DNA from 2 places in the Glaciimonas sp. GNP009 genome. Region 2 is predicted to be linked to the other one. Evidence: predicted binding sites of a transcription regulator. Region 2 holds the regulator's gene; the other holds the start of a gene.
The links. The regulator FliA, encoded in region 2, starts transcription of late flagellar genes. The targets are predictions, from matches to a motif close to CTAAAGTTTNNNNNNNNNNNGCCGNTA.
Positions count from the first base shown of each region.

Region 1: ACXX82_RS21245 (flagellin N-terminal helical domain-containing protein) is a predicted target of FliA. The motif match lies at 10,496-10,522, and genes of this name have one in related genera.

Region 1 covers NZ_JBTGUV010000004.1:4,599,830-4,614,473, forward strand. The annotation lists gene fliO (flagellar biosynthetic protein FliO) at 1-499, opposite strand, end outside; gene fliN (flagellar motor switch protein FliN) at 499-948, opposite strand; gene fliM (flagellar motor switch protein FliM) at 941-1,945, opposite strand; gene fliL (flagellar basal body-associated protein FliL) at 2,100-2,588, opposite strand; gene ACXX82_RS21210 (flagellar hook-length control protein FliK) at 2,849-4,207, opposite strand; gene fliJ (flagellar export protein FliJ) at 4,224-4,673, opposite strand; gene fliI (flagellar protein export ATPase FliI) at 4,693-6,180, opposite strand; gene fliH (flagellar assembly protein FliH) at 6,186-6,989, opposite strand; gene fliG (flagellar motor switch protein FliG) at 6,946-7,941, opposite strand; gene fliF (flagellar basal-body MS-ring/collar protein FliF) at 7,934-9,685, opposite strand; gene fliE (flagellar hook-basal body complex protein FliE) at 10,099-10,428, shown strand; gene ACXX82_RS21245 (flagellin N-terminal helical domain-containing protein) at 10,630-12,318, shown strand; gene fliD (flagellar filament capping protein FliD) at 12,667-14,130, shown strand; gene fliS (flagellar export chaperone FliS) at 14,142-14,570, shown strand.
Region 2 covers NZ_JBTGUV010000004.1:106,119-124,911, forward strand. The annotation lists gene flgC (flagellar basal body rod protein FlgC) at 1-229, opposite strand, end outside; gene flgB (flagellar basal body rod protein FlgB) at 343-747, opposite strand; gene ACXX82_RS01605 (hypothetical protein) at 1,021-1,155, opposite strand; gene flgA (flagellar basal body P-ring formation chaperone FlgA) at 1,280-1,999, shown strand; gene flgM (flagellar biosynthesis anti-sigma factor FlgM) at 2,183-2,539, shown strand; gene ACXX82_RS01620 (flagella synthesis protein FlgN) at 2,561-3,019, shown strand; gene ACXX82_RS01625 (flagellar protein FlhE) at 3,083-3,604, opposite strand; gene ACXX82_RS01630 (RNA polymerase sigma factor FliA) at 3,677-4,435, opposite strand; gene ACXX82_RS01635 (MinD/ParA family ATP-binding protein) at 4,554-5,420, opposite strand; gene flhF (flagellar biosynthesis GTPase FlhF) at 5,455-8,259, opposite strand; gene flhA (flagellar biosynthesis protein FlhA) at 8,256-10,343, opposite strand; gene flhB (flagellar biosynthesis protein FlhB) at 10,385-11,533, opposite strand; gene cheZ (protein phosphatase CheZ) at 11,684-12,367, opposite strand; gene cheY (chemotaxis response regulator CheY) at 12,369-12,767, opposite strand; gene ACXX82_RS01665 (protein-glutamate methylesterase/protein-glutamine glutaminase) at 13,005-14,045, opposite strand; gene cheD (chemoreceptor glutamine deamidase CheD) at 14,318-14,947, opposite strand; gene ACXX82_RS01675 (CheR family methyltransferase) at 14,944-15,813, opposite strand; gene ACXX82_RS01680 (methyl-accepting chemotaxis protein) at 16,345-18,102, opposite strand; gene ACXX82_RS01685 (rhodanese-like domain-containing protein) at 18,539-18,793, shown strand, end outside.

The DNA.
Region 1 (14,644 bases), 4.5 Mb from region 2:
GCCCGCTACCAAATGGCTTATTTGATAAAGCCGACCCAGCCGATACAACTGATTCAGTCGTCGCTTCAGCGGACATGGTATGTAGCGCATTGATTCGTCCCGGCGTGACGCCAAGTATGACCCACGTGCCAGCGACTTCGACAATCACAACCCGTTCGCGCTGGCCGACCATTGTGCTACTGACTACTTTGAGCAGGCTGCCGTTGCCTTGACGTTGCATACCCAGACGACGCGCCACCCATGCGCATAAAAAAATCAGGGCGAGGACTACAATCAAACCGAAAGCAGCTTGCAGTAATCCCGCAGCGCCCCAAGACGGAGAGCCGGCCACGCCAGCTCCCGAGGCCGCAGCGAATGCCGGCGCAGATGCTGCACTAACTGTTGATGCTAAAGGCGTTCCGATTGTATTAGATGCTGACGATGCGTTGGCTAGCGCCGGTACGGTCAGCAGCATGCATAAAATCGCGATCAATCGCTTCGCAGAGGTAGACGACAACATTATCGATTCAGTTTATGAATGCGTTCAGACGGTGTAATGATATCGGTCAGACGAATACCAAATTTTTCGTTCACAACAACGACTTCACCTTGCGCAATTAAATAGCCGTTAATTAACACATCCATAGGTTCACCGGCGAGCCCATCCAACTCGACTATTGAGCCTTGCGCTAGTTGTAGCAAATTCTTGATGGTAATGCGGGTGCGACCCAGCTCGGCAGTCAGTTGTACCGGAATATCGAGAATCATATCGATATCTGCTTTGGGAACATCGACGCCCACGCCTTCGCCGCGTAAAGGCTGGAATACGTTGGCTGTGCTTTCAGTCTTTTCTGCTGTGGTCATCGGAACGGGTGCCGTTGGTGATGATCCCATGGTTTGTTCCGCCAGCGCACTGGCCCAGTCATCGGCCGCATTGTTGGTTTTGTCCGATTGCTTGTCATCACTCATTGTCGTTCCCCTTACTTGCATCGCTTTCGCGGTGATTAATCATTTTCTTTACACGCAATGCGTAGCGGCCATTTGATGTACCGTAGCCACATTCCATCACAGGAACATTGTCAACCTTTGCCAGAATCGTTTCTGGCATATCGATCGGTAAAACGTCGCCTACTTTTAGTTGCAATAGCTGGCCGATAGTTGAGGGCAGGGTGATGAAATCGGCTTTTAGCTTGACGTCTGCACTTTGCACTTGTTGCGATAGTTGCTTCACCCATCGCTTGTCTATTTCCACTTCGTCCTGTAACGGATTGGAGAGCAGATCACGAATTGGCTCAATCATCGAATACGGAATACAGACGTGAAGCGCACCGCCAATCGGGCCGAATTCGATGTGGAACGTTGTATTGACTACGACTTCATTCGGAGTCGCAATATTGGCAAACTTGGTATGCATCTCTGCACGAATATATTCAAATTCGATGGGATAGACGGGTTTAAAAGCAGCGCGGTAGCTTTCCAGCGCCAGATCCAGCAAACGTCGGATGATCCGGTGCTCGGTTTGTGTGAAATCGCGCCCTTCAACCCGCATATGAAAGCGACCTTCGCCACCGAACAGATTATCGACTACCAAAAATACCAGATTAGGGTCGAAGACGAAAAGTGCCGTGCCGCGTAACGGCTTCATGTGCACCAGATTGATATTCGCTGGAACGGGTAAATGCCGGACAAACTCACTGTACTTCTGAATATTTACCGCTCCCACAGAAATATCAGCAGTGCGACGCATGAAGTTGAACAATCCTCTGCGCAATTGGCGTGCGAAGCGTTCATTGATAATTTCAAGTGTATGGAGGCGGCCGCGTACGATACGCTCCTGGGTCCCCAGGTTGTAAGACTGGACGCTGCCCGGTGCAATGGGTGGCAGCGGTGTGTTCTCAGAATCACCAGCGACGCCTTGTAGTAAAGCGTCTACCTCATCTTGAGACAGTAGCTGTTCATAAGCCATTGAATAATCTCATCATTACTATTGCACTTTATTAAAAGTCTGCTGTTTTCGCTAATTATTCATCTTCAATGGCCACATCTATTTGATCGTCCATTGGGGCGCTTTGGCTTCATATTTTTTAATCGCCTTGATTTAATATCTCTATATCAGAATGTCATTGCACCACGAACGAAGTAAACAGAACGTCGGTTATCCGCTGTGTCAGCTTGTCAGCTGAAAGAGGCTTGCTGAGCGTCTTAAGAATTTCGACGGATAGTTGTTTTTTGTCGTCTGCCGTGATCAGAGAATCTGGTGTTCGATCCGCTAGCATCAACAAAACCCGACTGCGGGCCTCAGGTAAATACTGTGCAATTGTGCTCTGTGATCCCGCATCTGCGACTTTTAGCGTGATGCCGATATGAAGAAAGCGCTCACGCTCATCCGAGCGCAAATTGACTGTGAATGGCTCTAACGCAACAAAAATGGGTGCTTCAATTTTGACTTCTTGCGGCGTACTCAGATTGGTGCGAGCGACGTTATTAATGCTGCCTATATAATAGGCAATAGCGCCAGTAATGGCCGCGACGAGCAATAGCGTTACGGAGAAAACAACCTTGGCTTTTTTCGATATTGCCGTTGGTTTGGTAATAATGGTCGCCATCATATGCCTGCATAAAATTCTGACGTTCATTGTTGGCGATAAGCGCCAGAAACTATCTGCTAATCAAAAGGGATAAATTACTTCAACTCAGCGCTTCGACTATTAGCTGTTTGCTCGAAATAAACCTTGTCCCACTTCGGCCCAATTGATTGTGATAAACATGCTGAAGAAATTGTTACCGCAAGCAGGAAAATATCGACGTACAGTTTCTGGAGTCTTCATTGTTAAAAAAACACTTGATATCACTGCTTGGTGCTACCGCCTCATACAAATGTATCAACGCCACGGCTGCTTTGAGGGCGCAATGGTTGAACGGTCACGTTCTGGTTTGTCTTCGACTGCGCCAACAATCCTGATTCTGTGCTTCCGTGGTTGCGCTGGCCGGATTGCTTTCCGTCATGTTGTGTAAAGGCGCTTTGTTGCTGTTGTTGCTGTTGTTGTGCATCGGCGCTGACTGACGTATTGCTTAGATTAATACCATTTTCCGCAAGTGAACTACGCAACTGCGGCAACGCTGCTTCGATGGCTGCCCGTACTGATTGATGGGCTGATATGAACTGCGCTTGTGCCTGATTGTCATTGAAAGTCAGCGTCACTTTTAATGGACCTAAGTCTGGCGGGTTCAAATGTAGTTCGGCGACGGGTTGGTTATTGTTGCCCATCCATACCACTTGTTTTCCTAACGCCGTACCCCAATCACCGCTGGCGACCGAAGGACCGAGGTGCAGTTGCACAGGATTGGTCAGGTTCGTGTCGAGGTTATTCATATTTGGCGATAACGGCGAAGAATGCACAACCGGTATCATTGCAGCTGATCCTGCAATATTAAACTGATCCAAAATAGGGCTTGTGTTGGCTGCAAGATCTCCTGCGATTGTCTTGGATGTTGCCGTTGCCAGCGCATGCTTTGCACTGGATTGCTCATCTTTACGGCTTTGGTCGTTACCTTTATCAAATTGCTGTTGGAATCCAGTCCCATTTGCAAGGATATTCTGTGCATGCGTTTTTTCAGCGGGCGAGGCTATCTTGTCTTCCGTGTTTGCTGTCTTGCTATCATTTAACGCGGCTTGCCTGTGTTCCGTCGATTGGCCAAACAACCTTTGATCAATACTCACATTGTTCTTGCTGAGGGCTGACTCAGCAGCAGTGCCGTAGTGAGTTTGATCACTAACCTGATCGTTATCTGTACTGAACTCTTTGGTAGTAGCGTGAGAATGATGGCGGTTGCTATTGTTGGTCGTCGCCATCGCATCTCGCAATTGTGTATCTGCCGCCGATGGAAGAGTGTTAAGAGGGTTGGACGGGACATCGGTTGTAACACCTTTTGCCGTTACAGCGGGCTTTTCACTGATCTCCATCAGGGCGAGCCCTAATGATGGCGTTTGATCTGGTGATGTTGTTTGATCGAGGCTCGTAAGTTCAAGGTGTTTTTTCAGCGGTTGATCCGATGTCTTTTCTGCGCTCGGGTCTGTGTCCTTGCTGGCGGACCGACTCTTTTCAAGAGACTGATCGAATTCTTTCCCAAAACTATGCGCTGCATTTTGGTCGATATTTTTAATCGAAGAACTGTCACTAACGAAATTACTTTGAGTAACGGCGATGGCCGCAAGAGCGAGAGACATGAGAGTTCCTTAAAAATTAGTCCGTCGCGGTACGCAACTGGAATTGTCGGGCGGCATGTTCGTCGCTATCGCGTTGTTCACGCTTGTTGAGTATGCCAAGTTGTCGTTGTCGATTGCGTTCGGCTAAGGTGCCGAATGATGACAGACGACGTTTGTTCTGTTGCCAGTCGATACGGCCATTCGACAAGCGCGTATCCGCTTGCGCGGCAATCGCACTTTGCTGGTCGATAGCACCGTCTAATGTTCCGATGAAATGCTGAAAGTTACGCCACCGCGCCGACGGCACGCCATCGCGCATTTGGGCTTGCAGCTTATCGTAATACTCTTGTCGATATTCCAGTAGCAACGCCAATTTTTGCGCTGCGCTGGTGTGGGCATTTTGTAGTTGGCCGAGTCGACGAGTAGATTCGTCGGTTTTATTTTGAGCCAGTTCAATTAACATGGCGAGCGGTAAAGTATTGGACATGGGCTTCTTTCAGATCGGGTCAGGACCGGGAAAAGATGGCATTTAATCGGGCCAGTGACTCTTCGACACCGGTACGTTCATCCATCTCCTGCTGTAAAAATGCTTCGATTTCAGGATAGTGTGCGATGGCCTTATCCAATTGCAGGTCATTACCGGCGGCATATGCACCGACACTGATCAAATCACGATTACGTTGGTAGCGCGATAGCATTTGCTTGAAGTGCCGAACCGATGCAAATTGTAGTGGCGTGATCAATGCGGTCATGGCGCGGCTAATGGATGCCTCGATATCAATTGCAGGATAGTGGCCCGCTTCAGCCAGGCTGCGCGATAGGACGATGTGACCATCCAGAATGGCACGGGCGGCGTCAGCGATGGGATCTTGCTGGTCATCGCCTTCTGTCAGCACTGTATAAAAAGCGGTAATCGATCCACCTTGTCCACTGGCGTCGCGTGCACCGTTACCGGCTCTTTCAACCAATGCTGGCAACTTGGCAAATACCGATGGTGGATAACCCTTAGTCGCGGGTGGTTCGCCGACCGCTAACGCAATTTCACGCTGTGCCATAGCATAGCGTGTCAGTGAGTCCATGATCAGTAATACATCTTTGCCTTGATCGCGGAAAAATTCAGCCAGACAAGTTGCATAAGCGGCCCCTTGCAGACGGAGTAATGGCGATGTGTCTGCTGGTGCGGCAACGACTACTGCACGCGCCATTCCTTCTGCGCCGAGCGTGTTTTCTATAAAATCTTTTACTTCGCGGCCGCGTTCGCCGATCAAGCCAACCACTATTACGTCAGCGCTCGTATAGCGCGCCATCATGCCGAGCAATACGCTTTTACCGACGCCGGAGCCGGCAAATAAGCCCATGCGCTGACCGCGCCCGACTGTCAGTAAAGCATTGATGGCGCGTACACCGACATCCAGCACTGAGTCAATCGGCGCGCGGGTCAATGGATTGATTGGCGCAGCAGAAAGTGGCACTTCACGGGAAAAATTGAGCGGCCCTAAGTCATCCAGTGGACGTCCCATAGCATCGACCACACGTCCCAGCATGCCCGAACCGACTGGCAAACGCTTGGCACCGTTCTGTATTATTGGCTCATCAATATGGCCTGATTCAGCATCGTTTGCTATCAACGAGGAGGGTGCTGCCGTCATTGGATAGACGCGTGCACCGGGTATCAAGCCAGCGACTTCACTCCGTGGCATCAAAAAGGTACGGTCACCGGCAAAGCCGACGACTTCGGCTTCGGTGGTACGTTGGGAATAACCTTGAGGCAATTCGATCAGGCAATCACTGCCGACCGGCAAACGTAATCCGACCGCTTCCAACACCAAACCGACGGCGCGCGTCAGCCGACCGTAAGTGCGGATTGGTGTGCTGCGAGCAATATCGATACTGGCACTACCAAGACTCCGCCGCCAGGTTTGAAGATGGGCGTTGGTCGCCGCCGAGGCGGCAAGATCGGTATCGGCGTAGTTATCGGTTTCGTGGAGGTTCATTTTAATCATGGCGAATGATTAAGATTTTTTTCGCTGCGACCAAGTGCAGTCGTTATCCGGTGCCAGCGTGTTTCTAGTGTGGCGTCGATTTCACCGCTGGTCGCATGCACTCTACATCCGCCGCGGTTCAGACTGGGATCAGCGCGCAGCAACCAGCCCGCGGTTTGCAGGTCATCAGACAGATATTGTTTGACCAGCGTCAAATCTTCCGGATGCAGTAAAAGTCGGGGGTTGCCACTCAGGGCAGGCTCAGTTTGCAATAGCGACCGGACTGCTATCAGAATCAATTCTGGATCAGTCGCGAGTTCCCTTAAAACCAATTGTCGCGCAATGTCCAGCGCCAGGGTTATCAGATCATCGGCGATTTCTTTATCTACATTGCGTAAGGCGCTTGATAGCGAAGCCGTGAGCACACGCAATTGGCTTGCTTCACTTTCGCCCAGGGCAATAGCGTCGGCATAGCCTTGCTTTTGACCTTCGAGGTAACCTAACTTAAGGCCTTCTTCCTGGCCCGCCTGAACTGCTTCGGTCCGCAGTCGTGTCAGTTCGGCCTCATCAATCAGAAGCACGGGTTGGAGTTGTTTTAGAGTAGGTTCTTCATTAGCCGAAAGGTCTTGACTGGCGCTGCCGGGTGGAGGTGCGGCAGGTCCGGTTGTCTGGAATGATCCCATTTCCCAACGTTCCCACGCGCTTAAAGACTCTTTGGACTTTAAGGCGGTGGGTCGCTTGGCAAGCGACTTCGGTGGTGCTGACTTATGATCGAGATCAGACAAACGCGTCATCGCCTTGCCCGCCCATGATAATTTCACCAGAATCAGCTAAGCGCCGGACAATTTGTAGAATCACTTTCTGATGGGTTTCTACTTGAGACACACGTACCGGCCCACGTAGTTCTAAATCGTCACGTAACATTTCTGCAGCGCGTTGTGACATATTGTTGAGGAATTTGTCGCGTAATTCCTGCGGTGCACCTTTGAGAGCGATGATGAGTGTTTCCGATTCGATTTCTTTCAACAGCATTTGAATGCCGCGGTCGTCGATTTCCAGCAGGTTTTCGAACAGGAACATCTCGTCAACAATGCGTTGTGCCAAATCGTCATCGTAATTCCGTACGTGTTGAATGACCGACTCTTCCTGCGCACTACTCATTAAATTAAGCATTTCTGCGGCTGCGCGGACACCGCCAAGTCGACTGCGTTTTGTGCCATGTCCGGAAAGCAGACCAGACAATACTTCGGTTAGTTCATTCAATGCAGCAGGTTGTACACCACCAAAAGTAGCAATCCGGAGAACCACATCATGACGCAGACGTTCGTCGAGTAATTCCAATACTTTGGATGCCTTGCTGCGCTCCAGATGCACCATCATGGTGGCGATAATTTGCGGGTGTTCGTCGCGAATCAGTTCGGCGACTTCAGTCGCTTCGAGCCAGTTCAGGCTTTCGATACCACGCGTATGGTCGGCCGAATTGAGAATGTCTTCCATCAGGTCGGAGGCACGATCGCCGCCGACCGCTTTATTCAGAACGGCACGGATATAGCTACTTGAATCCAGACTGATGGCCGAGAATTGCTCGGTCTCTACCCGAAATTCGTCGAGTACCGTTGAAATGTGATCGCGCTTTACGTTACGCAATTGGGACATAACTACACACAGCGCCTGCACAGCCTGCGGTGTCATATGTTTAAATACATTGGCGGCGCCATCCTCGCCGAGTGATAACAGGAGGATTGCGCTTTTTTTGATTCCCTCGTTATCCATTGGCGTTCTTCCCTGAGTCCATCCAATTTTTAATCACCATCGCCACCAACTTTGGATCTTTTTCTGAAAGAGCTTTGGCATGCGTCAGATTTTCCTGATGACGCATGTTGGCACGCACTTGGGCTTCCGCACTCAAGGAGACAGTTTCTGCCGGGATGTCTTCGGCCGGTTCAGCATTGATTGGCAATGCCTGCGGTACTTCTAATGGTGGTGCCAGATATTTGCGCAATAATGGCCGTAGCACGCCAAACCACAACCAGAGGCCAAGTACAGCAATGAGCAGGTATTGGCCCAATGTCTTCCCCAGAGCGATATTTTCAGGTTGCTGCCACCATGGCAATACCGGTTCTACAATCTCGGAGGAAACAAACTGGCTATTGACAACATTGAGCGAATCGCCACGCTCAGTGTTGAAACCCATTGCTTCCCTGACGAGATTGCGCACTTGTTCTAGTTCAGCTGGCGGAATCGCTTGTGCAGCTATTTTTCCCTGAGCATTGCGAATGCCACGGTAATTGACGACAACAGCAACCGACAATCGTTTGATCCCGCCAGCGCTCTGCTGAACATGACGAATTGAGCGGTCAACCTCATAGTTGGTAGTGACATCGCGGCGTACGTTGCTGGAACCGCCAGTACTTGCAGGCCGATTGGCTGCGCCGATTGGATTTGCGCTTGCCTGCGTGGTTGATTGACCACCGGCGGCGGCCGTTGCGCCCGGCAATGGTCGGTTGGCGGCTGCGGTGACAATCGGTGCTGTTGGGTTGAGTGGCGGTTGATTCGATAAAGCGCCGGGAACGCCGCCTGCCGGAGTGGCGCCCTGTTGATTAGAGTCACTCGATTGCTGACTGCGGATTGCTGCTTTTTCCGGATCTTGATTTGGGCGATATTTTTCGTCGGTATTTTCGACTGTTGCAAAGTCAATGTCGGCCACAACTTGGGCCTTCACATTTCCAGAGCCGACAATTGGTTGCAAAATTGCTTCTATGCGACGAATATAGCTTTGCTCTATTTCCTGAGAAAACTTGAGTTGGCTCGCGTCCAGCCCGCGATTGCCTGCGCTTGGCACCGAAAGTAGATTTCCTGCTTGATCGACTACCGTGACGTTATTCGCGTTCAAGTCCGGCACACTGCTGGAAATCAAGTGAGCAATGGCGCTCACCTGGCCCTCATCAATTGCGCGCCCGCGATGTAGTGTCAGGATCACTGCGGCGCTTGGCTTTTGCTGATCACGGACAAATAACGATGGTTTAGGAATGGCGAGATGAATTCGCGCGGTAGCGACGGAAGAGATGGACTCTATCGAATGGGCAATTTCACCTTCTAATGCGCGTTGATAGTTAACCTGCTCAGCAAACTGACTGACGCCGAATTTTTGATTATCCATCAATTCGAACCCAACCGAACCGCCTTTTGGCAGCCCTTGCGAGGCCAGTTTGAGACGCGCGTCGTAGACTTGATCGGATGCGACCAAGACAGCGCCACCGCCGTCTGCAAATTTGTAAGGGATATTCATTTGCTGCAATGAAGCGATGATGGCGCCGCCGTCACGGTCTGACAGATTGCTAAACAGTACGCGATAATCGGGCGCACGCGTCCACAGCCAAAGGGCGACAATCGCGGCAATCACCGCCGCGCCGCCAATAATTATTGGTAACTTGGGATTAGCACGCAGTTGTTCTAATAATGAAAATTTATTTGTATCTGCTGCATTTTCTTTAGCGCCAGTCGAAGCTACGCTCATTCGTAGCCTCCGGAATTAAACGCGGTGGGCGTCAATAAAGATCGAAGCTGCGCTAGTTTCGATGTAAAAAAATGCAATATGTTTTTTTCGTTCACTTGTCGTTTCTTTACCGTTTTTTTGCCGTTTTTTTGTCGCTTCTGCTTAGGTGATAAAAAGCAGATTTCCTCATTTTTGAGAACGTGTTCCGGTTTTTGTATCGATTCAGCATCGATGCAAAATGCGCTGCCACTACTAATCTGTGCGGACAGCCTGTACGACTTTAACAATTGTCGACGCCTTGAGAGGCTTTTGATCAGTGGAATAGGATTGATTTTTGCCATCACTTGGCGCTTTGCCTGATTGGCATAGCTGGTACGCTTCATCACTTCGGGATACTAGGTGGATGAATGTGCCCAACAATAGAGGAGAGCAACATGGCGATAGCGGCAATTGAGTCGGTTTTGCAGCAATTACGGGCTACCGCGCAAGTTGCGGGAGCGTCTTCGTCTAGTGCCGCTAATCCTGTTGGGGAGTCGATTGGTGGTGGCTTTGCAGGTGAAATGAAAAAATCATTGGAGCGTATTAGCAATGCGCAAACGCACGCGATGGGTCAGGCGGAGTCGTTTGAACTAGGCAAACCGGGAGTTGCGCTCAATGACGTCATGGTGGATTTGCAAAAAGCCAATGTAGGCTTTCAAATGGGACTACAAGTTCGCAATAAAGTGGTAAGTGCTTATCAAGAGATTATGAATTTGCCTGCTTGATAGATTAGGTGACTAAGCTGAGCGTGTGGCGTTTTCCTAAGTGTGTGAGGTTTTTTTGAAGCGACCCTACAGTTTTAGATGTCTATTGCCGATAACCTGATTAACGGTGGCTTGCACATAATGGTGGCTTGCACAATGTACAGGTCCAACGTTACGGCAACGTAGCCGGCATCCATCAATTTTGCAAATAGGAGTCGTACCATGGCATCAGTCATTAACACCAATTCCCTTTCGCTGCTGACCCAAAACAACCTTACCAAGTCACAGTCTTCGTTGAGTACCGCGATTGAGCGCCTATCGTCCGGTTTGCGGATTAACAGCGCTAAAGATGATGCGGCAGGTCAAGCAATTGCTAACCGCTTCACAGCAAACATCACCGGTTTGACCCAAGCCTCACGTAACGCGAACGATGGTATCTCGCTAGCGCAAACCACTGAAGGCGCGTTGACCGAAGTTAACAATAACTTGCAACGGATTCGTGAGCTGGCGGTGCAGGCAGCTAACGGTAGTAACTCCGGCAGCGATCTGAAGTCGATTCAGGATGAAATTACCCAACGTTTGGCGGAAATTGACCGTACATCGGCACAAACTGATTTCAATGGCGTCAAAGTATTAGCCTCAAACAAAGCGCTCTCCATTCAGGTTGGTGCAAACGATGGTCAAACCATTGACATCAATTTGCAAAAGATGGACACCACTGCGCTAGGTATGAACGGCTTTAACGTCGATGGCTCAGGAACGGCGAACTCAACGGCAGCGGTTAAAGACTTAAAAGCAGCGGGTTACGCAGCTGGGACTGTTACCAACGGCACGACAGCGTATACCAAAGCATATGGCGCATCGGACGCTGCGACGCTGTCGACAGTATTTGGCAAGATTGCAAGTGGCGACACGGTCACGGATTCTGTTAATCCAACCGCTTCGTATAAATCTAACGGTACAAGTTTTGACTTTGCCGATACGGCACGTAGTCTTGCCAAAGTACGCACGGATTTAAAGCCAGCTGCAGGCGCATTCACAACAATCAATGTAAAAATTGGTGGTACCTCACAAGATGCCAAAATTGATTCAAGTGGTAAGTTAACGGCAGCCGATGATGGTTCCGTTCTTTATCTTGATGCAACTGGAAACCTGTCAAAAACTAATGCTGGTAGTGATCCGCAAGCGAATATCAATGGCGGTACGGGTACCGGTGATATTCTTGAAAGTATGAGTAAGACAGGTGGTACAAGTGGTGTAATCACTTCAGGTGCAGCCAAATACACACTGACTGTAGCCACTGCTACTGTAGGATCTACTGGTCTCAATATATCCAACTCAGCGTTGAGTTCGCAACTTAGTGCTAGCAGCGCTACTGTTGGTAGTACGATGGCTATCACGCTTGCTGGAACTAAGTACGATGTCAAAAATACTGCTGGTACTGTAGCAGTCACTGATGATGCTTCAACCAAAGCAGTGAATGTTGATATGAATGGTGCGCTAACGACTGATACTGCTGCAACATTGTATGTGCATGACAATGGCACTGTCACCGATAGCGCTTCTAACCAGGTCTACAACGACTCTGCACATGCCGATAAGTTCACGTTAAATAAAGGTAGTGGCAGCACTGCTACCGCCAACGCGTTATCGGTCATTGATGCTGCGCTGTCGAACGTTGACGGTTTGCGTAGTTCATTGGGTGCGGTACAAAACCGTTTTGCATCCACGATCTCTAACCTTGGTACAACTATCGTCAATTTGTCTTCTTCACGTTCACGTATTGAAGATGCAAATTACGCGACTGAAGTGTCGAACATGACGCGCGCTCAAATCTTGCAACAAGCCGGTACTTCGGTGTTGTCGCAAGCGAACAAGACAACGCAAAGTGTTCTGTCGTTGTTGCAATAAATTTATCAGAAGTTGCCGTCAGCGATTAGTTCGCTGACGGCAGTGGGGTGATCGATTATGTTGCTGGATCGTGAATCCGATAAACAAGCATTTAGACAGTCCTGGATTGCCTATCTGCTTGTGTTGTCTGCTTCCGTTACTTACGTTAACCAGTCTGGCTTTTGCTAATTGTCAAAGGCGTGAGTGGTTAGCGAATGGTTGAAGTGCTGCACGTGACATATCGATTTAATTTGGTTAGCAGTATTGCCGCTAAAAAACGGTAAGTCGCGAATCTAATATCTATACCGCTTAATTAGCTTTTGCATAAGTTAATAGAGCGACGCAAATGACAGAATTTGGAGATTTATCATGACAGGGATTGTTACCGATGGTATTGGGTCCGGACTTCAGCTTGGCCCTTTGCTGGATCAGTTAAAGGCCGCTGAGCAGATTCCACTTCAGGCGTTGCAGGCGCAGTCGGTCAGTTATACCTCTAAATTGTCAGCCTACGGGACGTTGAGTAGTCTGCTGAATAATTTCCAGACGGCGTCCAGCGCGCTTGCTGCATCCGCTTTGTATCAGACAGTGAAAGCGACTTCAGGTTCGGCCAGTGTGCTGACGGCAGTTGCGGGCGCGAACGGCGCTGCCGGTTCATACGCTATTAACGTATCGCAATTGGCGCAAGCCCAAACGCTGGCAGCTGTCGGCCAGGCCAGTGCTAAAACGTCGATTGGTAACGGCACGGTGACGATTCAGTTCGGGAAAGTGTCCGGCGGCACGCTCGATCCATCGACTGGCAAATATAGTAATGCGACGTTCGCGGCAGATGCTAGTCGTGCTGCCGGTTCGGTGACGATTGATAGTTCCAGTAATACGTTAGAAGGGATTCGTGACGCCATTAATAAGAGTACGACGCTGGGAGTAACAGCGACCATTGTGAATGATGGTGGTACTAACCCAAACCGTTTGGTACTGACATCAAATACGACTGGTGAAACTTCCAGTATGCAGATTTCGGTAACTGGTGATGCGGCATTGGAAAATCTTTTGTCGCAAAATGTGGGTGGTGGCAATCAAAATATGCAGGAGACGGTGTCTGCCATGAATGCGAAACTGACCGTCAATGGCATCGCTATTACGAGCGCCAGTAATACGGTGACGGATGCGATTCCAGATGTGAGCATGACCCTTGTTTCAGCAGCTAATACGACACTTACCGTGGCGCGCGATACCACTGCTGTCTCGACAGCCGTAACGGCGTTCGTAACTGCTTATAATAATTTACAAAAAGCCGCTACGACATTGACTGCGTATGACGGGACCAGCAAAACTGGGGCTGTACTATCAGGTGACTCCGTCTTACGCTCAATACAGAGCGGCATTCGTTCATTACTGACTACGCCGCAAAATGTCACTGGAGGTAGTACAGGTGGATTCGCCTCCCTCTCGCAAATTGGTGTTTCTCTTCAGACCGATGGCACGTTGTCCATCGATTCAGTTAAATTGAGTAAGGCACTGAACACTAATCTGGATAGCGTTGGAGAATTATTTAGCGGGACCACAGGCAATAGCGGCACTGGTTTGGGGACGCAGTTAACGACATTGTTGAAAGGTTTTAACGCTACAGATGGGATGTTGACGGCGGCTACTTCCGGTGTCAATAAGACGCTGGATGATCTCAGCAAGCAATACAAGGTCATGTCTGCGCAAATCGACGATACGATGGCGCGCTATAAAAGTCAGTTCACTGCGTTGGATTTGATTGTCACCCAACTAAATGCGACAAGCACCTATTTGACCCAACAGTTCGACGCAATCAACAATACGAAATAAGGTAGATAGCCATGTACTCGTCACAAGGTTCCAAGGTGATCAATTCAGGCGCACAGGCCTATGCAAAGATGGGTGTCGAAAGTGCCGTTATGAGCGCCTCGCCACACCACCTCATTACCTTGCTGTTTGATGGTGCCAGGACCGCTATTAACATGGCACGCCATCATATGGTTAATAAAGAGATCGTTGCCAAGGGCAATGCCATTTCTAAAGCGATTAATATTATAGATAACGGCCTGAAGGCAAGTCTTGACGCTGAGATAGGCGGTAAGGATGGCGCTGAACTGGTAGCGAATTTGTCGGCTTTATATGACTATATCAAGCAGCGTTTGATGTTCGCCAACTTGCGTAACGATCCTGCGCTGTTGGATGAGGCGGCTCGCTTACTGGAAAATATTGGCTCAGCGTGGCGTGAAATTGATCCAAATAAGAAGAGTTGAAAGAAGCCCCGACGATACCGCTGGAAATTTTAGTAATGGGTACTCGTCTGGCAACTCAGTCAAGCACGCCGTTT
Region 2 (18,793 bases):
GGTCGTACACCATCCGCATGGGCGACTGATCCTCCACTACACCTGCAACTTTGACGCCACCGATATCGCTTAGATTCGATGATGCGACTTCAAACATGACTTGCTTGGCCCGGTAAGGTTTACCGTCGGGGCCGCTCACGCTATCGGCATTGGCAAGATTGCTGGCGGTGACGTTCATACGTTGCGATTGCGCGCTCATGGCAGAACCAGCAACATCGAAAATACTCATGGAAACATTCGACGGCATGTGCTTATCCTTTCGTAACTAGGTGCTGACATCTCTATGTCAGTTTATGACTTCGGCCATTTGCCGACCGTCTTATTGGTACTTCCAATAAGACATTACTGCACCGCCGATAGCATTGATTTAATTTGCGCACTAATCACGGTCAGACTAGATTCGTAGTGCAACGCGTTATCAGCAAAATTGACACGCTCAACATCCATTTCTACTGTATTGCCATCGATACTGGATTGGGTGGGAATCCGATACAGTAAATCTGTATCGTTGCTAAGCGTTTGCTCACCTGCCAAATGCCGGGAAGAAGTCGTTGTCATAGAAAGCGATTCAGATTGCCGTCCACGCTCAACTGCCTGCGTCAACGTGCTGCTGAAATCGAAATCGCGCGCTTTGTAATTAGGCGTGTCTGCATGGGCGATATTGACCGACAAAACCTCTTGCCGCCGAGCGCGCAAATTGAGCGCCTCCTGCTGAAACCGAAGTGCATTATCAAGTCTGTCGACCATGTTTCCATCCTATAAATTAACCGCCCTGCCTACATCCCGAGTGCATTCCGATCTTGGCTATCCAAGTAAACCAACCGCGATAAGATCGCGTAATTTTCCTAGACCTTTTGATGAAAACAATTATAGGTAGCGCGACGCCATCCCAATCGCTAGAACAAGAAGAGAATGTCAATCCAATTCACACTTTGCAGGGACCAATGCATTTGTCCGTGCATGCGTTTTAGATCGTAGGTAAGCCCGATTACCCAAACAAGACTGCGATCACTTGCCTCTTCAACGGTTGGTGCGAATCGAATATTCCGTAAAATCAAGGCAACTGACTGGTGCGCCAGTGATCACCGATCCAAAATCGGCAAAAGTGCCGTTTTCACCGGCGTGCGCACCACCATCAACAGATGATTTAATCAAATATATTACCCAGAGCGAGGCTGCATCAATGCACCTGCATCGACAAAATCGACGGCAATCACGATCATTCCGCACGCAGCTTTGCGTCCTTTTACGCTTTAGCGTGGACCTGCTAGCTGCTGTCATGAGTATGCTTCTTGTTGCGAATCACTCTTACGCTAGTACACAAAGAGCTACGCCGCTTAGCGGTAATGCGCTGCCGATCATTAAGGCATTTTTGTTAAATCAGGCTGCTGGGCTGCCCGGAAAAATTGTTATTACAGTCGATACCCCGATGTCCGGCGCATTGCCGCCGTGCGATGCGCCCGAGCCATTTTTACCAAGCGGCGCAAAAGTATGGGGCCGCGTATCCGTAGGCATCCGCTGTAATGGTGTCTTACCCGTCGCCGCGACGTCGATCAATGCGCCCGCTCCTCAAGCGCAACAGGCGTGGACACGCTACGTGCCGGCCTATGTCGCAGTCATCGCCAATTATGTTGTCGCAACCCGTGCGATCAATGCGGGGGAAACATTGCGCGCTGGTGACTTCAGTTTGCACGAAGGCGATCTCTCCATGCTGCCACCCAATATTCTGACTAACGTTGAACAAATTAATGGCATGGTCGCACTCAATCGCATTGCGTTGGGCGCGCCAGTGCGACCAGAACTATTGCGTGGCGTGGTCGTTATACAGTCGGGACAAAACGTCAAGGTAATGGCAACAGGAACCGGATTTGTCGCCAGTACCGAAGGTCGCGCCATGACTAGCGCAGCCATCGGTTCCCGACTACAAGTCAAGACCGTCAGTGGCCAAATGGTCAGCGGTAAAGTGCGCGCGGACGGCAGTGTTGATTTACTATATTAGTCCAATGACTATTCGCTATAGTGGGATAGCAAACATCAAGTTGATAACCCAAAAGTATCGACAATGGCATAAGTTGTCAACTTAACATCAATAAAAAAGCTATCTCGCTCCCTACACGAACAACCAGACTAAAGTTTTTCAACCAACTGCCGTTATACCGTTGAGATCCTCTGAGGAAATATTTTGAAAATCAATCTACCCATTAATTCGGCAAATAGTATCGTTAGCCCTGCCTCTGGCATCAACAAGCCAAACTATAGTCGCGTTCAGGGGAGTAATCCCCCTGCTACGACAGCGACCAACGTTGTCGATACCGCCTCCGGCCTACCGAATAACCCCAGTTCGCTGACAAACCAGGTGCGTGAATTGCAAAATCAACTGGTGCAACCAAGCAATGGCGATTTCGATGCTGCCAAGGTGGAAAAAATCCGTCAGGCTATCAGCGAAGGGCATTATCAGGTAAATGCAGGCAAAATCGCTGACGGTCTGCTGGACACGGTAAGGGACTTACTAAAAACGTCAGCCGAACCGAACCAATAATTTGGGTCACCTGGTAACTTTATGAGCAGACATCACATCAGCCTTATGGATGAGGAACGCGCCGCTATGGAAGCGTTTCTGGCGTTACTCGAGCAAGAGGCGCAAGCCTTGATCGGTGGCAAATTCTCGGATTTGGCGTTGTTGACAGAGCGCAAAGGACAATTGGCTGATCGTATCGCTGTCCTTGACCATGAGCGCGAGCAACAATTGCAAGAACTGGGTTATCCGACCAATCGCGCAGGTGCAGATGCGGCAGCCGCGGCTGGCGGCGATGGCTTGCAACGCGCTTGGCAGAGACTGTTGTCATGCGCGGCGACATCACGCGACCTGAATCACCGAAACGGTATTCTGATCCATACTCATCTGGAGTTCAGTCGTAATGCAATTAATTTTTTAAGCGCCTGCGGACAATCTCTGTACGGTCCCGATGGACAGCACAGGGTTGGGCGAGGAGTTGGTAAAAGCCTCGCTTCAGGCTGAAACACGCTCCTATATCGGCCCTTAATATCAGATACCACAATTGGCACGGTTAGTATTAAGTGGTTATTCGTAATTCATGGTGACCTGACCCGATTGCCCCTGCAATCCTGGTGTCAAAGCCCCTCTCCCGCTGATCACAAAAGCAAACGTAAAATTTGAATAGGCGTTATCGCCATCAAAAGCTTCAGTGGACCCGCTCGCACGGCTCAAGCCAACACATCGGGTTGCATTACATAAATAGGCTAGTAATCCAACTGGAGGCGGCGACATGAAGGCGTACCGCCAACTAACTTTACGTGCTGTAGCGTTGTTTTTGATAGTTCCATAAGGCTTAATCTGACCGGACTCGACTGCTTCACCACGTTGGAAAATGGCCGGTAGTGAGATTGATCCGGTCCACGAACCGTTGACCCTTTTGTTTAACGCCTCCTTAAATCGGCTATCTCCACCTGATTTATACCGCGTCAACGGATCGTTAGCCGCGGTGTCATAACGCTGTAAATAGCGCGCTAAAGGTATCGCATCGGGTGCGGTTTCCGTGGCGTTAGCAGGCGTAGAACCCACCATTAAAAAAATAAAAGCCACGTTCCACTGCCTGCCTTTGCCCATTTTCCATGCGCGGAATGTACGCTTTTTTTCTCGTATTGTTGACGCATATCAAACCACCTCCGCCCCAATCGTGTCACGCATGCGCCCACGCAAACGACTGATAGCCTGACTATGCAATTGGCAGACGCGAGACTGACTTACCTCAAGTACTGCGCCAATTTCCCGCAAATTTAGCTCCTGATCGTAATATAAACTCAGCAAAAGACGCTCTCGATCAGGCATACTTTCTATCGCCTCCAACAGCACCTTACGCAGCCCGCTTTGCAGCAATTTCTGGAGAGGATCACTATTGTCGGTCGGCTTATCTTTTTCATGATGCGCGCCGCTTAATTGCTGATCAAGAAACGAATTCTCATTACTGCCACCTTCGAAGTCTTCGTAATACACCAACTGACAACCATGAATCTCTTGCAATAGTCGTTGGTATTCCTCCAGTGACAACGCCATGGCCTGCGCGATTTCACTTTCAGTCGGTGACCGCGCAAGTTTTTGTTGAAGCCCTTGCAAGGCGACCTCAACCTTGCGCGCAGACTGTCGCAACCCACGTGAGAGCCAATCGTTGGCACGCAACTCGTCAAGCATTGATCCACGAATTCGCTGGCTAGCGTAGGTTTCAAACTGCGCCCCCTGATTGTCCTGGTAACGATTAGCGGCATCCAATAGGCCCAACATACCAGCTTGTATCATGTCATCAAGCTCAACGCTGGCTGGTAATTTGGCAATTAGCTGCAAGGCCAGACGACGTACCAACGGTGCAAATTTAGTCAGCGTCCCGGACTTGTCCATTCTCCCCTGTGCTGTATACATTGCGATGTTCCTTATCTTCCCTATCTTCTTAATTAACGCTGGTACCAAACTTTAGGTATCGCCACTGACTACGCCCCTCACACATTAGCTGACGTGCCAAAGTCATTCGGTCATTCGGTCATGCAAGCAGTTCCGGCATCGCTGTGCGGTGTGAAGAGTCTCCATTTGCCACATCGCTCCTTGCCTTGGATGACCATTGCATCAGGTCAGCCGCTATCCGGCGAAACGTCAGGGCTGCGGTGCTCCTTTTGAATGCCTCTACCACGGTCAAATGTAATTGCTGCGCGTGTAAAATCTGCAAGTCAGTCATCACCGCACCAGCCGGTTCCACCGATACGGCCAGATAACGACTGCCGGTAACGGCAAGATTAGTAAGAATGCGAGATGCCTCTGCATCGCTGGCAGCACCATTCAGCACTATCCGTACCTGTTGAAGCGCGTGTGCATGGTGAAGACGTTTGATACAAGCATAAGCGGCCGTAATGGACGCCGGTTGTGGCTGCAACACCACCATCACATAATCGGCCTGACATGCTAATGGCGACAGCGTACCGTCGTCGCCTAAAGCGGCATCAATCAGGATAATCTGATCTTGGCGCAATTGCTGTAACCCAGTCGCTGATGCTGGCTTTGATACTAACTCTCTCCGTGCTATGAGTACCTGAACGCCGCAAGCGGCACGACCACCCGCCGCATCCAGAGACAGCCGTCCCGACACTACGTCGCTCCAGTTACCCAATGCGTCAACTTGCCAGATCGCAGAAGCTGTGCCTGAAGGACTCGGCGTGTGATGGACAGATTCATCGATAAGTAATACGTGCTGACCTTGTTGTGTCAGTGCAGCGGCAAGATTCATCACGACCGTGGTCGCGCCACTTTTACGACCGCTTCCTACCACGGCGATCATCCGTTGGACGTTAGTTGAAGAGGACTGCGCCATCATCGCGCGCAACCCATCGGCCTGATCGGACATTTTTGGGATCATCCTAATCTCCGCTGGCGTTGGCGGGTCTCAGCCGTCACCGCAGCCCCGACTCAGGAATTGCTGATATATTGATCAAAGCTATGGCTGGATCGATATCCACTACACCAGAGTCAGCACTTTCACGATTTTCTATCGGCATGTCTTTTGCGGCATTTTGTAGCGACACTACGCCAGTATCCAAAACGTCCATCAATACCAAACATTTTTCCAGCCCTTCGAGCAACACCGTGCCTGACACGGCAGCCGACACCGGACTGATCCCGTCCATGCGCATGCGCATTGATCTTCCAGCCAGATGGGCTAACAATGCACGAGCCGACGGGGCCCATTCCGCTTGCGCACGTTGCAAACGCCATACGGTCACGCTGGTCTGACCAGCGATGAGCAATCGCTTCATCATGTCGGCATCACCAGGCTCACCGCAGCCACCAGATTGCTGGATAGCCTGCTTCAACAATTTGAAATAAGTGTCGGCTTCCACACGCCAGCGATACCACTCGATCATTTGTGAGGCCGCTACTGATTGCCCCAGATTGCTTAACAAATGCCATTGCGCCAAACTCTTACCTGATCGTAAATCGATGATCCTCGTCACCACGCAACGCACCTCGGTGATCACTTGGCAATGAATAGTCGTATCGCCTTTTTTTTGTAAATTGCGTAGACCAACCGTTATTTCTGCTAAGGATTGAAGCGCTGCTTTGCCTTTATAGATAATCGGTTCCGACGATCCAAAATGCAGTTTATCAGCTAGCTTCGTCAGAGAAATCAACGTATCAGCAAAGATGACGGAAGTAGAAGCGCGGCCCCGCGCCAACCATTGCAAACTGCTGTTTTGCTGATCAATGAGCAAGCTGAACGGGGGCAAGCTATCCAGAACATGGATAACAGGCTTGCCAAAATCCTGTTGTTGCAGCCACGATAATTGCCGCAGAACAGGTGAACTGGCTGACGCTTTTTCCGCGGTGACAGGGTTCTGGCGAACAGCCGTTGTCAATATCTGACGCGGCGCGGCAAGCGCCATACCAGTACTATCCGACAACAGCAAACCGCCATGCAACATATAAGCATCGCCGCTATGCGCCGCATTTAGCGTCACTTTGCCACCAATCGCCAGCACCACCTCGTTACAACCGACTGCAATTTCGTGACGGGCATGTGTCATCAATGTCTGGGTTACACCGGTAGCGCTCACCTCTTTATCGTCCAGTTGGCGTCGCAGGCTTCGTGTCGCATCAAAACCAATACCACCGGCGGCAAGAGCGGCTGCATTGGCTCCCAATGCTACGGAGTCATTGGATAGCGCCCGAATCAATTGCCGACATTGCATGCGCAAGCGCTCCGTAGTTGCGGTGTGTAATACCGTCTGGGCCTCGTGCGCCGCGGCTTGCAAAGCGGCAGCTTGAGCGATCTCCGGTAACGGCGTCAGTGGACTTTTCAGATCAGCCTCACCGGGAACAAATAAGGCACTCCGACTCGCGGACTGAAACACACTTTCGACTAGTTCAGACCGATTGGCAACGATCAGATTTTCAGGCACTTTTTGGCCGGTTGAAACATAATGGACCGGCAGTCGGTGGCGTATGGCCGTGTCCAGCAATGCGCCTGGATGCGTGGCTTCGTCCATCTTTGTGAATATGCATCCAGCTAATGTGCCGCCATCGATATCTTGACGGTACGCGTGTACCACTTCGTTAAGGGTATCGCCATGGCTGCTGGCATTGAGAAGCAACAAACGCTTAACCGGATGGCCTGTGCCGCACAGCATCGCGACCTGTTCGGCGACACTACGATCACGCTGACTTTTGCCCACAGTATCAATCAGCACCATATGTTTATCCCGCAAATCGTCAAGGACCAGCCGCAGGTCCACAGCATCCTTCACCGCATGCACCGAAACACCCAAAATCTGACCATAAATACGCAACTGCTCGTAAGCACCGATTCGGTAAGTGTCAGTGGTCAACAATGCCAGCTTTTCAGGACCGAAACGCATTACGCAGCGGGCCGCTAATTTTGCGGTGGTAGTCGTCTTGCCAACGCCGGTCGGCCCCATCAACGCATAGACGCCGCCATTATCCAGCAGTGCATTTTCATCTTCGAGAACTGGCAGATTACGTGCTAACTCGGCTTTAACCCACGCCATACCGGAAGCGTAATTTCGTCCCGTCGGCAAATGATCCAGCATAGCCTTCGCCAGCCGTGCACTGAATCCCGCTCCCAGCAGCATGCGTAATAAATGACTGCGAACGGGATCGCGACGCTGCTTTTCGTTCCATGCCAAACCTGCCAGTTGCTCCTCAATCATGCCGCGCATTGACTGTAACTCGGTTAATACACTGTCTTTAGTTGGACTGTCATCAACTTTTATGACTGGTGTTTGCAGCAATGGCTGAGGCAACGGTGGGACCGCAGCAATGTTGATCGGCGCAACAAGCTGCTCAGAAGGCGTTGATGGCGTGGTACTAATCATCGGGATGATTGCCGGTGCGACCGCAGACAAGACAGCAGACGCAAAAACGTCGCCCTCTACAAACGCCACGATTTCTACGCCTTGTGGGGTAACACGATTAGAAATAATCACGGCATCCGGCCCTAGCTTTTCGCGCACCAAACGTAGCGCCTCCCGACTGGTTGCTGCGGTGATCGTCGTGGTGTTGACGACATTACTGATGGCAGTGATATTGCCTCCCTGGCTAACCGGTGTGGATGCTACAAAATCTGCTAAATGACTTGCTGATTCAGCTTTTGATTCAGTTTTTAAGTTGCTCATCAAGATGCGCTCAGACTCGCCCATTAACGCTTGATCGGTTGCGGTCATGTCATTAAGGGCGTTCAACCTTTACCTCCGATAGTGGCAGTAACCTTGATATTGCGGTTATCTGGAATTTCGGCATGCGACAGCACTTTTAGCTGCGGCAAGCTACGTCTTAAAAAGCGCGCCAAGAGTGCACGCAGTGGATGCTGGACCACAAGAACAGGCGTCAGACCAAGTTGTTGCTGGCGATCAATAGCCACCTGCGTCTGACTCAGCAAACTATCCGCCAGACCAGGCTCAAGACCGCTTCCGGTGCTTAACGCCTGTAACAACATGCGATCAAGCGCCCCATCAAGACCAATGACCTGCAATTCGCTATCGCCGGGAAACAACTGCTGCGTAATCGCACGACGTAACGCCAATCGTGTGATTGACGTCAACTCGTTAGCGTCACTGATCGCTGGCGCATGTTCGGCCAACACTTCTAAAATGGAGCGCATATCACGGATAGGAACACTTTCGTCAAGCAAGTTCTGCAAGACTTTCTGTAAATTCGTCAGTGACAGGACCTTTGGCACCAAGTCATCACAGAGCTTGGGCGCTTCTTTGCTGATCCGATCCAATAGCTGCTGAACTTCTTGCCGTCCTAATAATTCGGCTGCGTGCGCATGGATCAGATGGTTCAGATGTGTCGCGATCACCGTGCTTGCATCGACCACTGTGTAGCCATAAATTTGCGCCTGTTCACGCAAATTGCTATCTATCCAGAAAGCGGGAAGCCCAAAAGCCGGATCGACGGTGGCCGTACCCGGCAAGGACGCGCTGACCTGTCCTGGGTTGATCGCCATCCATTGCCCCGGAATCGCTTCACCATGGCCTATTTCAACCCCTTTGAGAGTAATCACATACGCATTGGGCTTGAGTTCAAGGTTGTCTCGAATATGGACGACTGGGACCAAAAAGCCGATGTCCTGCGCAAACTTTTTACGAATACTTTTGATGCGCCCGAGTAGTTCACCATTTTGCGTGCGATCCACCATGGCAATCAATCGATAACCAACTTCAAGTCCAAGCGGATCAATCAGCGCCACATCGTCCCACGTCGCCTCCGCTGGCTCCATCGCCGCAGCCGCAGCCGCAGCAGCGTTCGCGGCAGACGCGGGACTATTGGCAGCATCCGCCGCCATTACTTTGCGTCGGGCGACGCGCTGACCAATCCAGACCAGACCACCGGCAATCGCCAAAAACGCGAAATGCGGCATACCCGGAATCAATCCCATCAGGCCAATGATGCCCGCGGTCAAATACATTACCTGTGGATTGGAGAACAATTGCCCCATCAACTGCTCGCCAACGTTCTCATCGGTAGTCACGCGTGAGACGATCACACCAGCAGCGGTCGATATCACCAGCGCCGGAATCTGGGCGACCAGACCGTCGCCGATGGTGAGCAAAGTGTAACTCTTGGCAGCGACTGATATATCCAATCCGTGCTGCGCCACGCCGACCACCAGTCCGCCAATCACATTGATCAACATGATGAGCAAACCGGCAATGGCATCACCGCGCACAAATTTGCTGGCACCGTCCATGGAACCGTAAAAATCAGCCTCTTGCGATACTTCTGCGCGGCGTTTACGTGCAACATCCTCACCAATCAGTCCTGCATTCAGGTCAGCATCAATCGCCATTTGCTTACCCGGCATTGCGTCAAGGGTAAACCGTGCGCCCACTTCGGCAATCCGGCCTGCACCTTTTGTGATGACCATAAAATTGATCAGCACTAAAATGATGAACACGACGATGCCGACCGCAAAATTACCGCCAACCAAAAAGTGACCAAACGCTTCGATCACCTTCCCCGCAGCATCTGGCCCTTTATGACCTTCCATGAGAACCACGCGGGTAGAAGCGACGTTGAGCGATAGCCGCAACAAAGTCGAAAACAACAAAATCGCCGGGAAAGCAGCAAAATCCAGCGCCTTCATTGTGTACATGCTGACCAGCAACACCATCACTGACAGCGCAATGTTGAAAGTAAATAGCAGATCCAGCAGAAACGGCGGCAACGGCAAAATCATCATGCCGAGAATCAGAATGATCAGAATAGGACCGGCCATGCCTTTGATCTGATTGCCCGCTAACAGCAACTTTGGTAGTTGCATAAAAGAGGTCAGGCCAGATTTGGCGGTTAAGTCTGCAAACTTCATACCGGACTTCCTAATGGATCAAGTGATTCGGGTACTGGTAAATCTTCCGGATTACGCGGGGCGGCGCCGTTGCCACTTCCCTCGCGCCAACGCTGCAACTGATATACCCAGGCCAACACTTCAGCAACCGCGGTATAAAGCGCTGCCGGTATCTCATCACCGAGAATGGTGTGCCGATAAAGCGCACGGCTCAAAGGTGGCGCTTCGAGAATGGGCACATTATTTTCGACACCGATGGCACGGATTCGCAAGGCGATCAGATCGGTCCCTTTGGCCACCACGCGCGGTGCACGCATTTCTTTATCCTGATACTTAAGCGCGACGGCAAAATGGGTTGGATTCGTGATCACTACGTCTGCAGTCGCCACGTCCGACATCATGCGACGACGCGCCATCTGTTGCTGCTGGCGACGTATCTTGGCCTTGACCAGCGGATCGCCTTCACTTTCTTTATGTTCTTGGCGCAGATCTTCACGCGACATGCGCAACTTCTTATGAAAACTCCATAGCTGATAAGGAACATCAATAGCGGCGATCAAAAACAATGACGCGATAATCCATCCGCAACAATTGGCGACTAGTCGCACTGTATAAGGGAGCGCTGAATTAATCGGTTCGGTTAAGAGCGCCAGTATCGCGTCCATTTTTGCGGAAATAATCGCGTAGGCGATGCTACCGACCAAAAATGATTTGGCGATGGCCTTGGTTAATTCAGCCAGCGATTGAGACGAAAACAGCCGGCCAAGGCCAGCGAGTGGATTTAGCTTGGAGAATTTGGGTGCCAGCGATTCAACTGAAAACAGCCATCCACCCAACAAAAGTGGCGCTACCAGCGCCGCTATAAACATCAACCCCAATAGCGGCGCAATGGCTTGCAATGCCTCAAGCCACACCATTCCAGCCTGCGCCAGCATGTGCGAGGGATCGAAGGCAGAAGCACGTTCGAATTGCAAGCTGCTTTGCAAAGCGTGGCCCAGCCGTTCGCTCATGGGTATCGCGGTCAACCACAACCCACCGACGCCGGTTACCAATAATACGAACGTAGTCAGTTCTCGTGAACGTACAACCTGACCTTCTTCCCGCGCCTTTTCAAGACGACGAGGTGACCCTGGTTCCGTTTTTTCGAGATCGCTTTCTTCCGCCATGCATGCTCCGAGCCTGAGGGAGCGAAGTGTGCTCCCCCGACAGGGATTATTGCTGCTGGAGCCATGGTTTGATCAAGGGAACAGGCTCGAGAACGGGTTGCTTCTTGGGCAATCGATGCGTTTGAGAGCTATCCGCACAAATCAGAGGACTTAAAAACCCATACTGGCAAGCAGGTCATCAACTTGGGTCTGATCGGATACAGCATCTGCCGAACTGATAGGAGCGACTTGCGGACCGTTCAAGAGACCTTGGGTATCGGTCTGAATCACGACATCAGGACGCTTATCCTGTGATGTATTGTCAATAAGCAATTGCAACAATTGTGTTTCCATTTGTTGTACCACTTCCATCATTTTTTTGATTACCTGTCCCGTCAGATCCTGAAAGTCCTGCGCCATCATGATTTCAGTCAATTGCACGTTCGTTGCTGCTGTTTGCTGCGGGACTGCTTGCAGATAGCTGCGCGTGTCGGTCACAAGTGCTCGGGCATCGCCTAGCGCCACAGGTTTTGCAAACCAGGCATCCCAACGGCTGTGTAATTGCCTGGCTTGGGACGCTAACTGATCTTGAATTGGTTGTGCAACATCGACGGCATTCAAAGCACGTTCCGCCGCACGTTCGGTCATGGCAGCCACATAATTGAGACGGTCGCGCGCATCCGGTATCGCCTGTGCTGCTTTGGCAATCTCTTGATCCAACCCTAACTCGCGCATGCTTTCGCGTAACGTCCGTGTCAAATGCCCAATACGACTAACCAGCTGTTCGGCAGTGTCTGCGGCAACCGGAATGGGGGATTGAAGCGACATATCTGATGCAACGATGGTATGCGGCATCTCACACTCCTTCTCTTTGAATTTTTTCAAAAATCTTGGTGATTTTCTCTTCCAGCGTTGCGGCGGTGAATGGCTTCACCACATAACCGCTTGCACCCGCCTGCGCCGCTGCAATAATATTTTCTCTTTTGGCTTCCGCCGTGACCATCAATACTGGCAACTTTGCCAGCAACGGATCGGCGCGAATCACCTTCAACATGATCAAACCATCCATGTTAGGCATATTCCAATCCGAGACAACCAGTCCGAAGTTACCCGCTTTCAACTTCTCCAGCGCCGCAACACCGTCTTCTGCTTCATCGACGTTGATGAAATCCAACTCTTTGAGCAGATTGCGAATAATTCTGCGCATGGTTGGGAAATCATCTACCACGAGAATTTTGATACTTTTGTCGATCATTTAGTGCTCCAGACGATGATTACTATTGCAGGTCGACCGCTTTTCTGGCGGACAAAACTGCTACTTTATAAAAAATTTTCAGGTAAAAGGTAGGACTAAACACCACTGCTTATCGATCTGGTCTTTGGACTACGAATACCGTGCACATTAGCTTTCAAACAATCGGTATAAATTGGTGTGCCTGGCTTCCGGTAGCCTCTCATTAGTCTTCACTTGCCACTCGTTAACTTCTTTTCTTTAAAAACGACGCGTTCTTTCGCTCAGTACCGTAAAACGGGTGAATACACGCTGACTCATTTCACTCATACTCACCACTTCAGTTGCTGCGCCAATTGCTATCGCTTCGCGTGGCATACCAAACACCACGCAACTGGCTTCGTCTTGCGCAAACGTGTAAGCACCCGCCTGACGCAACCGTAGCAAGCCGGCGGCGCCATCGCGGCCCATACCGGTCAGGATGATGCCAATAGCATTTTTTCCTACGGCTTTGGCAGCTGAATCAAATAAAACGTCGATTGATGGTCTGTGCCGATTGACTGGTGGCTCCTGATCGACCTGAAGTAGGTATTGCGCGCCCATACGCGCTATCGAAAGGTGATAGCCGCCTGGGGCAATGTAGGCATGACCAGGTAAAATTGGTTCGCCGTGAACAGCCTCCTTGACCGTAATTCGACACAATCCATTAAGACGTTGTGCAAAAGATTGCGTAAATCCGGGCGGCATGTGTTGCGCGATCAAAATACCAGGGCACTCCGGTGGCATGGGCTGCAATATCTCCCTAATCGCCTCGGTCCCACCAGTCGAGGCCCCAATGACAATAATTTTTTCTGCATTTAATAACGACACACACGCTAAGGGCGGCGGTGCAACATTGATCTCGTTTTTCTCGCGGCGAACCAACGTGCGCCTGATCTGCAGACGTGCACGTGATGCCGTACGAATTTTATCTGCAACCAGATTGGTGTATTCAACCAGGTCATCAGAGGCACCAAGCCGCGGCTTTGGAACAAAATCGACTGCACCCAACTCCAGCGCACGCAAGGTAGTTTCTGATCCTTGTTCCGTCAGCGAAGAGACCATTACGACCGGCATTGGTCGTAATCGCATAAGTTTTTCCAAAAAATCAAGGCCATCCATACGTGGCATTTGTACATCTAACGTCAACACATCTGGATTTAATAGTTTAATCAGCTCACGCGCAACAAGCGGATCGGGCGCTGTCGCAATCACAGTCATATCCGGCTGACTATTGATGATTTTACTAATCAGACAGCGCATTAAAGCTGAATCATCAACACATATTACTTTTATTTTATTAGCCACTTGTCCCTCGTTTTTTATGGCCGTCTCATTCCGGGTTTATTTCACCGACTACAACAATTCAACTTATTTCCGTCAATTCAGATGTCTTAATACAGGTGTACGATCTGATCATCAAATCGCGGCAAGCAAAGGAAAGCTGGAATCAGCTTCAGTCCGTCAAGATTTAAGCACCGATTAGTCCGCGATACAAACGTGTAGTGAGGATCAAAGAAAGCTTCCCTGCAAAGTTACGGCAAACGCGCTAAAACCTGCACCAGTTCACGCTCCTCTTTTTGCACTTGCACGAAATCATCATGTCGACGTAACTTCAACACCATCACTTTTCCGGTTCTTGGAAAGTAATTCACTCGCCGCGGTAATTGCCCGCGTAAATCCTGCGCTGCTAAACGAATCTGATTCAACTCAAGATAACGCAGCACAAACTCAGCGTTGCGATCCCCTATGTTTAACATCGTCATATTTGCTAATACCGCACCGCCACCGAAAACCTTGGCTTCGAGTCGATCACGACGCGCACCGGCTTTCAACAGCTCGTTCAAAAGCACTTCCATGGCGTACGCGCCATACCGCATGGCATGCATTGATTTCATTCCCTGCAAAGCATTCATTGATACCGCGGCTGTGGCATCCCGCGTATTGGCCCCGCCATCTTCAGGCAGCATGAAATGATTCATACCACCAATACCCGCCATACTATCGTGCACACACGCCGACACGCATGAGCCGAGTACTGTTGTCAGTACCATGTCCTTGTCGGTGACGTAATATTGATTGGGTAACAGCTTCACGGCTTCAATCTGAAATTCGCGATCAAAATAATGATGACTAGCGACCGGCTCCATTTTTGCAGAAATCATGGTCGCACTTTAGGTGTGGTCAGTTCATAGACGGTTTGTCCACGCAATCTAAACGGTTGATTTACATAAGAAAAACTCTCCGAATGTCCAGCAAATAACAGGCCGTGCGGCTTCATTAAAGGCGCAAAACGCTCCAGAATTTTTCCTTGGGTTGGCTTATCGAAATAGATCATTACATTGCGACAAAAAATGGCGTCAAATGGCTCTTTGAGAGCCCAGTTTGGGCTCAAAAGATTCAATTGTTCAAAGCGGACCATAGCGGCAACTTCCGGTCGAATTTTTGCCTTTCCGGTCTGTGCTCCGGAACCTTTTAAAAAAAATCGCTTCAGCCGCTCCGGTGACAATTTTCTCACCTGTTCGATGCTGTACTCACCGGTTGCAGCCTTATCAAGTACCTGCGTGTCGATATCTGTTGCCAATACCCGGGCGGTGCTAGCCCGATTACCGAGCGCCTCAATAAGCGTCATGGCGATTGAATACGGCTCTTCACCGGTGGAAGCAGCAGAACACCAGACGGTGATCGGCTGGGCGCATTTAAGAGCGTGCGCTGCCAATAACGGAAAGTGATGCGGTTCGCGAAAAAAAGCGGTCAGGTTGGTAGTCAGTGCGTTAGTAAAGGCCTCCCATTCGAGGCTATCCTGATCAGATTCCAGCATCGCCAGATAGGACGCAAATTCGGTAAGTCCCAAAGCGCGCAAGCGCCGCGATAACCGGCTGTAGACCATTTCACACTTTTTTTCGCCCAAGGCTATACCAGCGCGTTGATAGATCATATTTCTTACGCGGGAAAAATCATACTCCGTGAACACAAAGTCGCGCATAACGCTAGTGTTTGAAACTGGTGATATTGGTGAAGAACGCGTCATGGCGTTACCGTCCTGACCATGCGGATACAGAAAAATCGTTCGCTAGCATCCTGCAACGGAAGGTTTTTCGAAAATTTTGGAGTGCACACATCAAATAATTTGCCAGTGATATTAACGATGATGCGAACCATCTAAGAATGACAGCCAACGATGTCAGAAACTGATGGTCATGCTGTGATTTTCTGCAACTATCTGGATATCCCTTCAACACAGTCAACGTTATGTGTACCCGATCAAAATCAATCGATTGGCAAATAGCATTGGCTACCCATTTTTTTCTTTGCGTATTCGACCGAAAAATATTGTTATGCATGTTTTATCTACACGATGATAAATATACATAAATCTGTTGCCATTCAATGGGTCGAAAAACACGTTAAAACAAGGCTTCCTTCCTGCATGTAACAAATACTTGCGCCCGAAAGCTTACTTTGAAGGTCGGACTGATCACCTGCGTACCAGTTTGCAGATCTGATTAACGACCCATACAAAGCAATTTGACAACGTTCACCAAGCAATTCGACGGAATCGTTATTCAGAGCCCGTTGGATGCTTTGATGGCGAATGGGTGTGACTTGTATGGCCTGCGCGACCATGTAACATGCGCGCTGGTGGGGTAATATCGATGACGCGCTTGGCTGCCGGCTGGTTTTTTTCGGTAGTGGTTTGTGATGTATTCAATGATGCATGCAATGAACTATTGAATGATGTCTGACCATGCAAATGTGTCACAACATCATGTCGATCCAACTTAAATGCGCTGACGACGTCAGCCAGAGCAGCAGCTTGATCTTGCAAACTCTCAGCCGCCGCAGCCGCTTCTTCAACCAATGCGGCATTTTGTTGTGTGACCTGATCCATCTGACTAACCGCCTGATTTATCTGATCGATCCCGGCAGTTTGTTCATGACTGGCCGCGCTAATATCACCCATGATGTCAGTGACGCGACGGATGCTAACTACAATGTCGTTCATCGTGGTACCGGCCTGATCAACCAGCTGAGAACCAAGGGTGATTTTGTTGACCGAATCATCAATTAAACCTTTGATCTCTTTGGCAGCACTCGCGGAACGCTGCGCCAAATTTCTGACTTCTGCAGCGACGACGGCGAAACCGCGCCCTTGTTCACCCGCCCTCGCCGCCTCGACCGCGGCATTCAATGCCAGAATATTGGTTTGAAACGCGATCCCATCGATGACGCCGATAATGTCTACAATTTTTTTCGATGACGCATTAATTGAGCCCATCGTCGTCACCACCTGAGTGACGACAGAACCGCCGTGGAGAGCGACTTCCGATGCAGTGACGGCAAGTTGATTAGCCTGGCTTGCATTGTCGGCATTTTGCCTTACGGTTGATGTCAATTGCTCCATCGATGCCGCTGTTTCTTGCAGTGAACTAGCTTGTTGCTCGGTACGCGACGATAGATCCTGATTCCCTGCTGCGATCTGACTCGATGCGGTGGCAATCATATCGGTACCATTGCGTACTTCACCCACTATCTGCTGAAGGCTTGCATTCATATCTTTTAACGCCTGCATGAGTTGCCCGGTTTCGTCCTTCGACCTGACTTCAATATCGGTGGTTAAATCACCATCCGCCACCCGACGCGCAACATCCACTGCAAACTCCAATGGCTGCGCTACCTTGCGCGCAATCCACATCGCCATCCCCATGCCAATGACGATCATCGCGATCAATAGTGCACAAATAGCAAGGCGAGCGTTACGGAAAAGTGTCTCTCCATTTGCGCTAGCTTTTTGGCTGCCAATACTATTCGCCTTTTCCAACTGATCGAGCGAAGCATTTAATCCTTGAAAGGTCGAAAAAGATTCATCACGAATAGCGTTTAGCGCATCTTCTTTTTCGTTTCCTTTCGATAACGCGAAGATCTTATCGTTCTGGGAAAAGAAAGTCTCCATACCGGCTTTAACTTTTTCAAAAGTAATCTTCTCGGCCGCTCCTAGATTCATCGCTCCATAAAAAGATATATTTCTTTTTAGCGCCGCTTTTATTTCTGGCACCTGGACGGAATAGCTTTCCATGCCCTTTTCATCGTAGGACGTGACGTGCTGCAACTCCATTAGACGCAATCTGGACAACTCCGATTTCAGACGCAGAACGGCACGAACACTTGGTAACCAGTTGCTGTTAATTTCGGTGGCTGCGCTATTTACACGCCCCAACTGCAAAATCGAAAAGCCGCCCAGTAATATGGTCAGAATCAGCATCAATGCGAAAGAAAGTACCATCTTCCTTGCAATCTTGAGGTTATTGAACCAAGTCATATTTTTCTTTTCAATTCAAAAGTGTAAGCAACGTATCAGTCGCAGCGGTGTAAAAATGGGTGCAGATGTCAGGATGTTAAATATCAATATGGCACTATTCTAGTTTTCGATCAGTCACGCTTAAAAGATCTTTATATAATCTCTGAAAAGTAGCCGTTACCAAGACCAACAACGCGACTTAAAGGGGTTAACGGCAACATTGAAGATTTATTTAAGCCTTCTACTACTGAATTTTCACAAGAAGATTTGACGAAAGCGATGCACATAAAAACTCATCAGAGAGCACGTAGAACATTTGGCGCGGACTCCATGACAAAAAAACGCATAACAAACCATGCTAAACATGAGCAAGCAGTAAAATAGGGGCTCAATACCAACCATCTCCAGTCAAACCCATGAACACATCACCAAACACAGTCGTTGCACTGGAGATTAAATGTCTTACCTGCTCCAACTGATCGAGCAATACGGTCTGATTATTGTTTTTTTTAATGTCTTACTCTCACAGTTAGGCGTGCCGCTGCCAGCATATCCGACGTTGATCATCACTGGCGCACTAGCCAGCGGTGGTGAATATTCAACTACCATGTTGTTACTCACGGCAGTATTGGCGGCATTAATTGCTGACTATGGCTGGTATCTGACAGGACAACGCTACGGCAGAAAAGTGATGGGAATGTTATGCCGCGTT